4 regions of the Pseudoalteromonas sp. ND6B genome follow, and region 1 is predicted to be linked to each of the others. Evidence: predicted binding sites of a transcription regulator. Region 1 holds the regulator's gene; each other region holds the start of a gene.

Region 1 (3,708 bases):
ACTCAACAGACCGTGTACACACTATTTTAGTGCCTGTTGAAAATAAAAAAGAAGATGATAAAGGCCAACCATGAGCACATTAAAAGCAGAGCTATTAGCTAAAAGCTACAAAGGTCGTGAAGTTGTAAAAAACGTTGGCCTAGAGGTTGAAGCTGGCAGTATTGTGGGGTTACTTGGCCCTAATGGTGCAGGTAAAACCACCACTTTTTATATGATTGTAGGCCTTGTCCCTAGTGATAAAGGCAAAATATCAATTGATGATAAAGATATTACTTTATTACCGATGCACAGCCGAGCGCGTTTAGGGATTGGTTATCTACCGCAAGAGTCGTCTATTTTTAGAAAGCTGACTGTTTATCAAAACTTAATGGCTATCTTAGAAACACGTAAAGAATTAAACAAACAACAACGCGAAGATACCTTAAATAATTTACTTGATGAATTTAGCATTCAGCATATTCGTGACAGCCAAGGTATGGCCTTATCAGGTGGTGAACGTCGCCGCGTTGAAATTGCGCGAGCATTAGCAGCAAACCCTAAATTTATCCTTTTAGACGAACCCTTTGCGGGGGTTGATCCTATCTCAGTATTAGATATTAAAAAGATTATAGAGCATCTTAAAAACCGTGGCATTGGCGTACTTATTACAGACCATAACGTGCGCGAAACACTTGATGTTTGTGAAAAAGCCTACATAGTTTCTCATGGGGAGTTAATTGCATCAGGCACTCCTGAATACGTATTAAACGATAAAACAGTACGCGATGTTTATTTGGGCGAGCAGTTCAAGCTCTAATATGTGTGTTATTCCACTAAGCATCTGCTAAGATTAATCATACTTAGTCTGTTGACCTTTCAAGGTTGAATTTGCAGCAGTCTGTTTGGTATTTAGGCAAGGCAGAGCCTATGTGGTGTGGTATTCCCCATAAATAGGCGATAACGCAGCATCAATGCCAAACAGGCGCTGCCCTTCGGGTTCTGCCTAGGGACGATTTACTCTTTGTTGCCTACATGGATGTAGGTAAGGAGCGTGAGCAGGACGCGGAAGCTTTGCTCGGTTTTGACTTAGCCCACTAGGTTACAAACCTCGCGCCGCAATTAAACCGCCCCTAGTTTGAACAAATTTTAATCCGTAAAGGTCAACAGACCGTAATTTAAAAGGATTGTTAGAGATAAATGAGGCAATCATTACAGCTGCGCATGGGCCAGCAACTTACAATGACTCCACAGTTGCAACAAGCAATTCGCTTATTGCAACTCAGTACATTGGATCTCCAGCAAGAAATTCAAGAAGCGCTCGATAGCAACCCCTTGCTTGAAGTTGAAGAACACGATTACAGCGAAGACACTGCAGGTAAAAACGAACAAAAAGCCGATAACGATGACTTAACGCTAAGTGCCTCAGCTGACGATAAACCTAGCGAGTATGAGCAAGATAGCGGCGAAGCAATGACCAAAGACACCATTAGCGATGATATGGCTATGGATGTTACTTGGGATGAATATATGAGCGCTGCGCCTGCCTCTTCATCGGGCCCAATGCCAGAAGATGAATCTATTTATCAAGGCTCTTCGACTGAAACGCTGCATGAGTATTTAATGTGGCAACTTCAACTGACGCCGTTTAGTCCTACCGATGAAGCGATAGCTATTGCAATTGTAGAAGCTGTGGACGACTCAGGGATTCTAACCCTTAGCTGTGAAGAAATATTAGAAAGCTTTAACCAAGAAAACGACGGCGAAGATGAAGTTGAACTTGACGAAATAGAAGCGGTACTAAAGCGTATTCAACTATTTGATCCAGTGGGAATAGCCGCGCGTAGTTTACAAGAGTGCTTGTGTATTCAGCTAAATCAATTTGATAAAGACACACCTTTTTTAAACGAAACAAAAATGATCTTAACCGATCATATTGATTTACTTGCTGCACGTGACTATCGCACGTTGATGAAAAAAACAAAGCTTAAAGAAGATGAGCTTAAAGAAATCATGACGTTGATTCATACGCTCAGCCCAAAACCGGCAGACACTATTGTTAGAGAAGAGTCTGAATACGTTATTCCTGATGTGTCGGTTAAGAAAGTTAAAGGTCGTTGGGTAGTTGAATTAAACCCAGATAGCATGCCTAAGATCAGAGTAAATAGCCAATATGCAGCTATGTCGCGTACGGTTAAATCAAGTGGTGATAGCCAGTTTATTCGCTCGCACTTACAAGAGGCTAAATGGTTTATAAAAAGCTTAGAAAGTAGAAATGACACGCTACTTAAAGTAACCAACTGTATTGTGCAACAGCAACAGGCCTTTTTTGAACACGGTCCTGAGGCTATGAAGCCTATGGTGCTTAACGATGTGGCTGAAATGGTGGAAATGCATGAGTCGACTATATCGCGTGTTACTACGCAAAAATACATGCATACACCACGTGGCATTTTTGAGCTTAAATATTTCTTTTCAAGCCATGTAAGTACTGAAAATGGTGGCGAATGTTCATCAACAGCAATACGTGCATTAATTAAAAAATTAATCGCTGCAGAAAACTCAGCTAAACCATTGAGTGATAGTAAAATTGCAGATATATTGGCAGAGCAAGGAATTAAAGTAGCGAGGAGAACTATAGCAAAATATCGCGAATCTCTAGCTATTCCCCCGTCTAATCAACGTAAAAGTTTGATTTAAGGCGTACAACAAAGAGGAAAATGTTTATGCAACTGAATTTAACTGGTCGCCATGTAGATATTACCGACTCGCTTAGAGACTACGTAAATAGTAAATTTTCGAAGTTACAGAGGCACACTGATCACATAACGAATGTGCACGTTATTCTCGATGTAGAAAAACTAAACCAAAAAGCTGAAGCAACCGTTCATGTAAGTGGCGCTGAGATTTTTGCCTCTACTGAGCATCAAGATATGTATGCCGCTATAGACTCGCTCATTGACAAGCTAGATCGTCAAGTAATTAAACACAAAGAGAAACTTGCTCGACACTAACACTATGAAACTAAGCTCACTTATCTGTCAGGACTGCAGTAAAGCTGCGGTCCTTTTTAATAGTAAAAAAAGAATTTTAGAATTTATCAGTGAATTGGCTCACAATAAGCTGCCCTATTTAACACAACAAGATATTCTTAATGCATTAACTGCAAGAGAAAAGCTTGGAAGTACAGGCATTGGCCGAGGCATTGCTATTCCACATGGTCGCATGAGTGGAGCTCAAGAGCCCCTTGCTTTGATTTTAGTGAGCGAAACAGCTATTAATTTTGATGCGATTGATAACCGGCCGGTTGACATTTTTGTCGCGTTAATTGTTCCCGATGGCGATAATCAGCAGCATTTGAAGACGCTAGCCACGATTGCTGATAAGCTCAATGATAAAGAATTTTGTAAGCAATTACGAGCAGCAAAATCCGACAATGAGCTGTATCAAGTAATTGTAAGTCAACCGTAGTAACAATTAAGGGTGATAAATGGAATTAATAATTATAAGTGGTCGCTCAGGTTCTGGTAAATCTGTTGCGCTGCGTGTTGTTGAGGATTTAGGTTATTATTGTGTAGATAATATTCCTTTAAATTTATTGCCATCTCTTGTTCGTAGTGTTTCCGACAGCTACAACAAAATAGCCGTAAGTGTTGATGTGCGTAATTTACCTAAAGAGCAGCAACAGTTTAATGAAATCATTGAATATTTACCTGGTTTCACTAAGCCAAC
Region 2 (3,708 bases), on a different contig from region 1:
CATGAAGTGTCGTTAAAAGATGGACGCTTAATAAAGCTCGATATTACTGCACTCGCGCCTGAGCCTGGGCAACTTATACTAATGACCGATTTAACCGAAACCCGACGCTTACAAAAGCGAGTCGCGCATATGCAGCGTTTAAGTGCCTTAGGTAAAATGGTTGCGTCTTTGGCTCATCAAGTACGCACACCGTTATCAGCGGCTATGTTGTATGCCGCAAATTTAGGCTCAAAACGCTTACCCGAAGCGTCTCGCGGCAGTTTTCATACTAAATTAATGTCACGTTTAAAAGATTTAGAAACCCAAGTAAACGACATGCTGTTATTTGCTAAAAGTGGTGATCAGCAAGTTGTTGAGCAAGTGTCGATGCAACAGCTACTAAGTGAAGTTAAAGCCGGTGCCGATGCTATGGTAGCGCTCAATGATAGCGAATTAAATGTGAGCTTACCTGAACCCGATATTGAAATTATGGGTAACAAAACAGCATTGGCAAGCGCAATTCAAAACCTAATTCATAATAGTATTCAAGTCATTGGCAGTGGTGCACAAGTACATCTTAGTGCTTTGCGTGATATGCAAGACCCTGATTATGTCCGCATTAGTGTTAGTGATAATGGCCCTGGGCTTGATTTAGCACAAACTGAAAAAATATTTGAACCCTTTTATACCACTAAAAGCCAAGGTACTGGTTTAGGACTTGCCGTTGTAAGTTCAGTGGCCAGTGCACATCAGGGACGTGTTGAAGCAGACAACAACCCACAAGGGGGAGCAATTTTTAGTATGTTGCTACCTATTAGTGTCACATCTAAATTAGGGGAGTCATAATGAGTAACACTATTTTAGTTGTAGAAGATGACGCCGGACTTCGTGAAGCATTAATTGATACACTTGAAATGTCAGGTATAGCCTGTATGGCCGCCAATAGTGCCGAACAAGCCATGGTGCTACTAAAAAAAGAAGTATTTTCATTGGTGGTCAGTGATGTACAAATGGGCGCAATGAGCGGCTTGGATTTATTACGTAGTATTAAATTAAATTACCCTGATTTACCCGTACTAATGATGACGGCCTATGCCACTATTGATGATGCTGTAGAGGCTATGCGTTTAGGCGCGATTGATTATATGGCTAAGCCATTTGCACCAGAAGTGCTATTGAATATGGTGAGTCGTTACTTACCAGAAAAAGAAAAAGAAACAGACGGGCCCATTGTCGCCGACCCTAGTAGTATTCAATTACTCGAACTTGCTAATAAAGTTGCTCGTTCAGATGCCAGTGTGATGGTGCTTGGGCCAAGTGGCTCTGGTAAAGAAGTACTGGCGCGTTATATTCATGACAAATCAAAACGCTGTAATGAACCGTTTGTTGCGATTAACTGTGCTGCTATTCCTGAAAATATGCTCGAAGCCACTTTATTTGGTTATGAGAAAGGCGCGTTTACCGGTGCTATACAAGCTTGTCCTGGTAAGTTTGAACAAGCACAGGGCGGTACTATTTTACTTGATGAAATTACCGAGATGGATTTAGGCTTACAAGCCAAATTACTGCGGGTATTGCAAGAGCGTGAAGTTGAGCGTTTAGGTGGTCGTAAAACCATTGCACTGGATGTACGTGTGCTTGCCACAAGTAACCGAGAGTTAAAAGAAGCGGTTGCTGATAACCAGTTCCGCGAAGATTTATACTATCGACTCAATGTTTTCCCATTGCTATGGCGACCACTGTGTGAGCGCCCAGGGGACATTATTGTGCTGGCTAAACATTTGATTGAACGTCACTTAAGTAAAAGCAAAGAGCCAATGGCGTATTTAGATAGCAGTGCAGAGCAAAAACTGCTTAGCCATAGCTGGCCCGGTAACGTACGCGAACTAGATAACGTTATTCAACGCGCATTAATTTTACGCAGTGGAAATAGTATTGATGAACATGCTATTTTTATCGAAAATCTAGCCCCAACGCATTTTGTAGCAGAAACTAAAGCTGACATTGAGCCTGTAAAAAGTAGTCTCAGTAACGCTTATTATGATGAAAAAGCAGCGCCTGTAGATGAGCAAAAAAATGATTTGTTAGCCGTCGATACCGGCAGTTACAAAGATGAGCTTAAAGATAAAGAACATCGCATAATTTTAGAAACCTTGGCACGCTGTCAAGGAAAGCGTAAAGAAGTAGCCGAAACCTTAGGTATAAGTCCGCGTACTTTGCGTTACAAATTAGCACAAATGCGTGATTTAGGCATTTCCCTCCCAGCATAACCCCCATAAGCCCTAAGTTCAATCACTTGAATTTAGGGCTGTCAAAACTCTGACTGCTTAATTATTTTACTTAAAGTGCTGTTTTAATTGATTTTAATTTTTGGCATGTTTTGTGCTTTATTCTCTTTAAGAGTTTACTGCATTATCAGAGACAATTATGAAAATTCAAAACAGTGCTTTATTTCAAGAAATGCAATCAATGGCTGCAGAGGCCACACGTAGTAATCAAGTTAATAACTTGCCAACGCAAGTGCAATCAACCTCTACAGCTCAGTTTGGTGACATGTTGAGTAATGCCCTTAATACAGTGCATGAACTTCAGCAAGACGCAGGGCAAAAAGTAAAAGCGGTAGAGAATGGCGACAGAAGCGTATCACTTGCTGAGGCTATGATTGCTTCGCAAAAGTCTTCTGTGGCATTTGAAGCTACGGTACAGGTTCGTAATAAGCTTGTTGAATCTTATAAAGAAATTATGAACATGCCTGTTTAACTAGGTAGTGGAGAATTATTGTGGCGCAATCTAATCAATCTACAGATCTGGCACTTGCTGATGGCATGATGGAGCAAAGTGAAAACGAAGATCAACAAGAGCAAAAATCAGGCTATTTTAGTTCCCTTGGCGGTGTTGATGTTTTACGTCAAATTACCCTGATTGTTGCATTAGCTATTTGTTTAGCCATTGCTATTTTCGTTATTATTTGGGCTCGTCAGCCAGATATGCGCCCTTTAGGTAAAATGCAAACTGAAGAGTTAATAGAAACACTCGACTTTTTAGATGCACAAAAAATTGACTACCAACTTGATGGCAATGTGGTCTCGGTGGATGAAACTGAATATCAAAATATCAAGTTATTGATGACCCGTGAAGGTTTAGATCAAGGGCCTACATCAGGTAGCGACATTATTATGCAAGACATGGGGTTTGGGGTAAGCCAACGTTTAGAACGTGAGCGCCTTAAACATGGCCGTGAGCAACAACTTGCCCGTACTATAGAAGAGCTAAATAATGTTACTCGCGCCAAAGTATTGTTAGCGATTCCCAAAGAAAATGTATTTGCCCGTAGAGAGAAAAAACCCTCTGCGACTGTTGTACTTACTCTTAAACGCGGTCGCTCTCTAGATGGCGAAGAAGTTGACTCGGTTGTTGATATGATAGCTTCAGCGGTACAAGGGCTTGAGCCTTCGCGCGTTACTGTGACCGATCAAAATGGTCGTTTATTAAATTCAGGCTCGCAAACCTCTTTAGCTGCACGCTCGCGTAAAGAATACGATATAGAACGTAAACGTGAGCAAGAATACCTAGAAAAAATCGACAGTATTTTGATCCCCGTGGTTGGATTAGGTAATTACACCGCACAAGTAGATTTAAGTATGGACTTTAGTGCGGTAGAAGAAACACAAAAACGTTACAACCCAGATTTACCGGCGGTAAGAAGTGAAACGACCTTTGAAGAAAATA
Region 3 (3,708 bases), on a different contig from region 1:
GCATTGTTTAAACTAACTTCACTTTAGTGTAGAACCGTTAAATTTACCATAAAAAAAGCCCGCAAAGCGGGCTTAAAACACACATTATTTATCGGTTAATAAATTAACAGCTGTAGTACATTTCGAACTCAACAGGGTGAGTTGTCATGTTAAGTTTTTCAACTTCTTTTGACTTAAGTGCGATGTAAGCATCGATTAGGTCATTGGTGAATACACCACCTTGGTTTAAGAATTCACGGTCTGAATCAAGTGCAGCTAGTGCTTCATCTAATGATGAGGCTACTGTTGGAATTTCTGCCGCTTCTTCAGCTGGTAAGTCGTATAAATCCTTGTCCATAGCATCGCCAGGGTGGATCTTGTTTTTAATTCCGTCAAGGCCAGCCATAAGCATTGCTGAGAAAGCAAGGTATGGGTTAGCTGTTGGATCTGGAAAGCGTACTTCGATACGACGACCTTTTGCAGATGGCACAACTGGAATACGGATTGACGCCGAACGGTTACGAGCCGAGTATGCAAGCATTACCGGAGCTTCAAAACCAGGTACTAAACGTTTGTACGAGTTAGTTGACGCGTTAGCAAAAGCGTTGATCGCTTTAGCATGTTTGATGATACCGCCAATGTAGTAAAGTGCATCTTCAGAAAGTCCGCCGTATTTATCACCTGCGAATAAGTTTACGCCATCTTTTGCTAAAGACTGGTGACAGTGCATACCAGAACCGTTATCACCAACAACCGGCTTAGGCATAAATGTTGCCGTTTTACCGTAAAGGTGAGCCATGTTGTGGATAACATATTTCATTTCTTGGATTTCATCGGCCTTTAACACCATAGTGTTAAAACGCGTTGCGATCTCGTTTTGACCGGCAGTCGCCACTTCGTGGTGATGCGCTTCAACAACTTGACCCATTTCTTCTAAAACTAGGCACGTTGCAGAACGCCAATCTTGGAAATCATCAACAGGTGCAACTGGGAAGTAACCGCCTTTAACACCTGGGCGATGGCCTGTATTGCCATCTGCATATTCTTTATCTGAGTTCCAAGCTGCTTGCTTAGAATCAATTTTATACATTGAACCTGACATGTCAGATTTGTATTTAACATCGTCAAATACGAAAAACTCTGGTTCTGGGCCAAATAAAACAGTGTCAGCAATACCCGTAGAGCGCATGTACTCTTCAGCGCGCTTAGCAACTGAGCGAGGGTCGCGTTCGTAACCTTGTAATGTAGAAGGTTCAACCACGTCACAACGAACGATGAGTGTTGTTTCTTCTGTGAAAGGGTCAAGTTTAATTGAATCTGCATCTGGTAGTAACACCATGTCTGATTCGTTGATGCCTTTCCAGCCAGCAATTGAAGAACCGTCAAACATCTTTCCATCTTCGAAAAAGTCTTCATCAACTTGATGATGAGGAATAGAAACATGTTGCTCTTTACCTTTTGTGTCAGTAAAGCGTAAATCAATGAACTTAACGTCATTTTCTTTAATAAAATCTAAAACCGATTGTGACATGTGTCCTCCAACTATTGGGTTTTATTATTGCTGCTTAGATACGTTGAATATCTACAAGCTGATTTTGTGCCACTATTATAATTATTTGTTTTTTATGTAAAAAAATATAAATAAAATAAAGGTGATATAGATTAAGCACCATCTTAGTGCGTAATTTTTCCAAAATGGTGCAATATTTACAAAGCAATAATTGCTTGTAAATTAATCACCTTAGACTAGCACAAAGAAAATGCAAAATACGCAGTAAAGTCGCTTTAAATTAACCCAAAACCATCTTTTTATATAAATATCTAAAAATTAATTATCATAATTAATTATTTTAAAACAATGGGTTAATTATTTTATTGCGAAAGTTTGAAATTTTATTTTGGATAAACTTTCATCCATTCCATTTATAGGGGATAATATGCGCCCTTTTAAATCCTATGCTGGGACATCTCGTGAAAGCGCAGGTGAGAACGTATAGCCCCTGCAGGATCAATGAGATTCAATTTCTCTGAGTGAATATATGAGCATCGAAAAGTTAAGAAATATAGCAATTATCGCCCACGTTGACCACGGTAAAACAACACTGGTTGATAAACTACTTGAGCAATCAGGTACATTAGAAACACGCGGCGGTAATGAAGAGCGCGTGATGGATTCAAACGACATTGAAAAAGAACGTGGTATTACCATTTTAGCGAAAAACACCGCTATCTCATGGAATGATTACCATATCAATATCGTAGATACTCCTGGACACGCCGACTTCGGTGGTGAAGTTGAACGCGTACTTTCGATGGCTGACTCAGTATTACTACTTGTTGATGCTCAGGAAGGTCCAATGCCACAAACGCGTTTCGTAACGCAAAAGGCATTCGCGCAAGGCTTAAAGCCAATCGTTGTTATCAATAAAATTGATAAGCCAGGTGCTCGCCCTGATTGGGTTATGGATCAAATCTTTGATTTGTTCGATAACCTAGGCGCAACTGATGAACAGTTAGACTTTAAAGTAATCTACGCATCAGCAATCAATGGTTGGGCTACATTAGATTTAGACGAAGCATCTGATAACATGGAACCTATGTTCAAGATGATCGTTGACGAAGTATCACCACCGGATGCAGATCCTGAAGGTGACTTCCAAATGCAGATCTCACAGCTTGATTACAACTCTTATAAAGGTGTAATTGGCATTGGTCGTATCAAACGCGGTTCAGTTGTACCTAACCAACAAGTTACGGTTATTAGCGCTGACGGGTCTAAACGTAACGGTAAAATTGGTTCAGTACAAAGCTACTTAGGTCTTGAGCGTATTGACACTGACAAAGCTTACGCTGGTAACATCGTAACGGTAACGGGTCTTGGCGAGCTTAAGATTTCAGATACGCTTTGTTGTCCTAACAACGTTGAAGCATTACCTCCACTAAGTGTTGATGAGCCAACAGTAACGATGACGTTCTCTGTAAATAACTCACCTTTCTGTGGTAAAGAAGGTAAGTTTGTAACATCACGTAATATCCGTGAGCGTTTAGACAAAGAATTAGTACACAACGTTGCACTTCGCGTTGCAGACACTGATAACCCAGATAGCTTCCGTGTATCGGGTCGTGGTGAATTACACTTAGGTATCTTAATCGAGAACATGCGTCGTGAAGGTTACGAGTTAGCGGTATCTCGTCCAGAAGTTATCTTACGTACTGTTGATGGTGTGTTAGAAGAACCGTATGAAACACTAACAATTGACTGTCAAGAAGAGCACCAGGGTTCTATCATGGAACAAATTGGTCTTCGTAAGGGTGAGCTTACTGATATGGCCCCAGATGGTAAAGGCCGTATGCGTTTGGACTTTATGATCCCAAGCCGTGGTTTAATCGGTTTCCAAACTGAGTTCATGACGTTAACATCGGGTTCTGGTTTACTTTACCATACGTTCGATCACTACGGTCCGCACAAAGGTGGCGAGCTAGGTGTTCGTAAGAACGGTGTAATGATTGCAAATGCAACAGGTAAAGCACTAACTAACGCATTATTTAACTTACAAGAGCGCGGCCGTTTATTCATCGGTCACGGTGTTGAAGTATACGAAGGTATGGTTATCGGTATTCATAGCCGTGATAACGACCTTACAGTTAATGCGCTTAAAGGTAAGCAACTTACTAACGTTCGTGCATCTGGTACCGATGAAGCACAAACACTAACACCAGCTCTTAACT
Region 4 (3,708 bases), on a different contig from region 1:
AACAAGGGTTTTTACTTCACTAATTTGTGCAATTGTTTGCTCGGCTGCTTCTACAAGTTTAGGGTGAGCAGTAAAACCTGCTGGCATTTGTGGTACTTGGCCAATTTCGTAACCAAACGCTGTTACATCAACATCGTGATGACGTACTTCAGATGAAATTACTACATCGCCAACGTTTAGTGATGGGTCGAATCCACCGGCAGAGCCTGTGTTAATAACACAATCTGGATTGAAGTTATCGATAAGTAATGTGGTTGCGATTGTCGAAGCGACTTTACCTATACCTGATTGCACTAAAGTGACGGTATTGCCTGCAAGCTCGCCTGTGTAAAAAGTAAAACCAGCCTTGGTTAAAACTTGTGGATTTTGCATCGCCTCGCGCAAAATTTTAACTTCTGGCTCCATTGCGCCAATAATACCAACATTCATAGTGTTAAATTCCTGAGTTTGAATACGGTGATTATACTGCAAAAAATAACGTGGGGTAAAACAAACAAAAATGCGAGCTTAAAAAGCCCGCACTTTATAAACTTATTGATTATATTTCAGCAAGGGCTGTTGATTGTGCCTTTGCTTGAGAAGGAGACAATACCGCAGGTTTATGAACTCTAGCACGCGTAGGTCGTGAAGGTTTAGATGCCGCTGGCTTACCTAATTTAAACATAATTGCATCGCGTACTTCGCTTGGGCGGTAGCCTGCCTTCACTTTCATACGAATATGTGGAATACCTGCGGCTTCCAATGCGCCATTAACAAACCAGTCGCGCTGTGCTTTGTGGCCATCTTTATTGGCGTTATTAACTAAGTCAACCGCAGCCACTATGGTCATTTTTTCTTTATCTACTAAAACAAAGTCGAGCTGCTTATTTTTTGCTTTAGCCATTGCCGCACGTTTAGATTTAACAGACAGGCCTTGTTTACAGTCAATCACATCGATTAGTTTAACGCGACTAACAATTTTATATTGATCGCCAACAGCGCGCTCTAATAAATTCAGAAACGCCCCTTCTACTTGGGTAAATACACTTTGCTTACGAGTAAAAGGATAAGGGTTTCCGCCGTCATCATTAAATTTTGACGCAACGACAGATGCCCCAACAACTAGCACTAATATTAATAATAAAGCGAATTCCATACGGTAACTCCATAACAACAAATTGACACTGCTTTTCTAAAGCAATTTATGTGCCCAAATAGTTGTTATGGTTGTTTTATTAACGAATGGGGATGAGCACTATTATGCTTTATAGCCGCCTTCAATACCTTTTACGGCAATCGCAACTGCATCATGAGCATGTAAAGACTCATAATGGTTAATTTGCAGGAAGTAATCGCTAAACTCTTTTGACTCTAACGTCGTTTTAATTTTTCGTGCTGCGTCTTCACAAAACATTAAATTTTGACCGTTTAAGCGAGCAAACTCTTGTTCGTCTTCACGTTTTACCGCAGCTTGTACTGGTGTTTTTAGCTCATCTTCTAGTAAGTTTATTAAGTTAACCACATCAAACTGTTCAATGTTATTTGCTAATTTAACTTTAACATTAGCAATTGAACGCTGTGAATGCGGGGTTGCTACAATCCCTTGAGTTGTTCCAAGCCACTCTAAAACTTCTGATTGAGTGAGTGTTTCTTGAGAAAACTTTTCGCTGAATGCGTTTTGAATTAATTGGCGAGCCAGTGCTGCAGAACAGGGGCAAGTTGATGAATAAGTCACATCAACGCTGAGCTCAAAACTAATAACGCCTTGATTTATAGTGCTGGTAAGTACAATGGGATAGCTTTTCCAACCTGCTTTACCACTAAGTAATGACTTACGGCGTAGCGGCAATTCAAATTTAAATTCAATGTGTGCTTTATCACTTAAGCCTTCATGACTGGTGATAAAGGTATCTAAGGCTTGTGCTAAGGTTTGTGGATTGACCTGTTGCTCAGTTGAGAGGTGATCCAACGCTAAAAATAGTCGCGACATATGAATGCCTTTAGCATCTTCTTTGTGTAAATTAACAAAGGCGCGTGCTTTTGCATTAACGGTAACTGGAGCTAAATCAAGAGATTCAAAAATAAAAGGCAGCTCTATATCGCCCATACCTACCCAGTCTAATTTACCTGTTTGTAATGCGGCAGCCGTGTTAGCAATATCTGGCATAGTTTTTTGCATGATACGTTACTCGTTATTTGCAATATTTAAAACGCCGCATTTTACACTAAATAAAGATTTGCTGAAATGCAGCAAATAACACCAAACATGAAATTTTATTGTTTTTGTCGCACAACATGAAAATAGCTGATAGAAAATGCTAAAATTAGCCTTTAACCTTGAAAGGTCAACAGACCCTAAGCATTTAGCTAAGAGAAAAACTGATATATGACTGATTCTTCTTTGAACCCGTGGGTTCGAGTTCTTTCCAGTTCAATAACTCGTTTTGGTGAGTTTAAAACTGCAGCTATTTGCTATGCATTATTACTGACAATATCGCTGGTTTTATCAAGTATGTTTTATTACGTTGCCATAGGCGAAGTAAACTTGGTTGATATACTCGCCGTGGTATTTTTTACCTCGGTTGTTTCTCCTTTAGTTATCAGTATATTATTAAACTCTATTCGGCAACTTGATGCCTCTTATGCTTATTTAGATAGTGCCACAAAACAAGAGAAGCTTTTAAATCAAACCCTCAAAGACAATATTAACCGCTTAAATATTGAAATTGACGAACGTAAAATGGCTTTTCATGCCAAACACCGAGCAATAGAAGAGCTTAGGCGTGAAATTGCAGAGCGTAAAAAAACACAACAAGAACTCGCACAGCAAGGCATGTTACTGCGCTCAATAGTAGACTCCTCGCCGGATTTATTTTATTACCGCGATAACAACGGGGTGTTTGCCGGTTGTAATAAAATGTTTGAAGAGGTAATGGGCAAAACCAGTGGTGAACTTATTGGTAAAGCCGCAGAAGAAATATTCCCAAGCCACTTTTTATCAGAAGTACTCAGAACCGATGAGCAGGTTGAGCGTACGCACCAAGGTTTAACTATAGATGTGGAGTACTCAGTAAACGGTGAAATTAGGTGGTTTGAATTGCGTAAACTTCCCTTTATTAATGAACAAGGGGATTACATTGGTTTACTTGCGTTTGGCCGTGATATTACCAGTCGTAAAGAAGCTGCGCAGGCACTAGAAACAGCTTATAAAGATAAAGGGAAATTTATTGCCACATTAAGCCATGAGTTACGTACACCGCTTAATGGTATTGTGGGCTTAACGCGTATGCTATTGGATACCGAATTAAACAAACAGCAACGCAGTTGGTGTAATACCGTGTTTTCAAGCGCCGAAACGCTAGGTAACATATTTAACGATATCATAGATTTAGATAAAATTGACCGTGAGCAGTTAGATATTGCCGCCAACGAAATTAATGTTTCGGACTTTATCAACGATGTAGTTAACTTTGCAGGCCTTATTGCTGAGCAAAAAGAGCTTTCGTTTGAAGTGAAGCGTTCTGGCATGCTTGACATATATGCTTTGCTTGACCCGACTCGTTTACGCCAAGTGGTGTGGAACTTAATTAATAACGCCGTTAAGTTTACTCAACAAGGGAGCGTAATCTTAGATTGTGCCAGAGAAAACCGTGAAGATGGCCCTTGGCTTATTATTAAAATACTCGATACCGGTGAAGGTATTCCACAAGAGCAACTAACACGCATTTT

What was found. The regulator sigma-54, encoded in region 1, starts transcription at its own class of promoters, with help from an activator protein. The targets are predictions, from matches to a motif close to GTTGGCACGNNNNTNGNNT.
Region 2: a site for sigma-54 is predicted at 2,349-2,367, ahead of fliE (flagellar hook-basal body complex protein FliE). Genes of this name have one in related genera too.
Region 3: a site for sigma-54 is predicted at 1,566-1,584, ahead of glnA (glutamate--ammonia ligase). Genes of this name have one in related genera too.
Region 4: a site for sigma-54 is predicted at 1,175-1,193, ahead of ND6B_RS17485 (DUF2726 domain-containing protein). Genes of this name have one in related genera too.

The regions. Positions count from the first base shown of each region.
Region 1 is NZ_JQFL01000080.1:28,573-32,280, forward strand. It holds gene lptA (lipopolysaccharide transport periplasmic protein LptA) at 1-74, shown strand, start outside; gene lptB (LPS export ABC transporter ATP-binding protein) at 71-796, shown strand; gene ND6B_RS01835 (RNA polymerase factor sigma-54) at 1,177-2,676, shown strand; gene hpf (ribosome hibernation promoting factor) at 2,703-2,990, shown strand; gene ptsN (PTS IIA-like nitrogen regulatory protein PtsN) at 2,995-3,447, shown strand; gene rapZ (RNase adapter RapZ) at 3,467-3,708, shown strand, end outside.
Region 2 is NZ_JQFL01000072.1:7,048-10,755, forward strand. It holds gene ND6B_RS03530 (sensor histidine kinase) at 1-825, shown strand, start outside; gene ND6B_RS03525 (sigma-54-dependent transcriptional regulator) at 825-2,249, shown strand; gene fliE (flagellar hook-basal body complex protein FliE) at 2,407-2,739, shown strand; gene fliF (flagellar basal-body MS-ring/collar protein FliF) at 2,760-3,708, shown strand, end outside.
Region 3 is NZ_JQFL01000011.1:16,039-19,746, forward strand. It holds gene glnA (glutamate--ammonia ligase) at 104-1,510, opposite strand; gene typA (translational GTPase TypA) at 2,019-3,708, shown strand, end outside.
Region 4 is NZ_JQFL01000003.1:47,209-50,916, forward strand. It holds gene mtnN (5'-methylthioadenosine/S-adenosylhomocysteine nucleosidase) at 1-429, opposite strand, end outside; gene ND6B_RS17485 (DUF2726 domain-containing protein) at 539-1,135, opposite strand; gene folE2 (GTP cyclohydrolase FolE2) at 1,238-2,158, opposite strand; gene arcB (aerobic respiration two-component sensor histidine kinase ArcB) at 2,366-3,708, shown strand, end outside.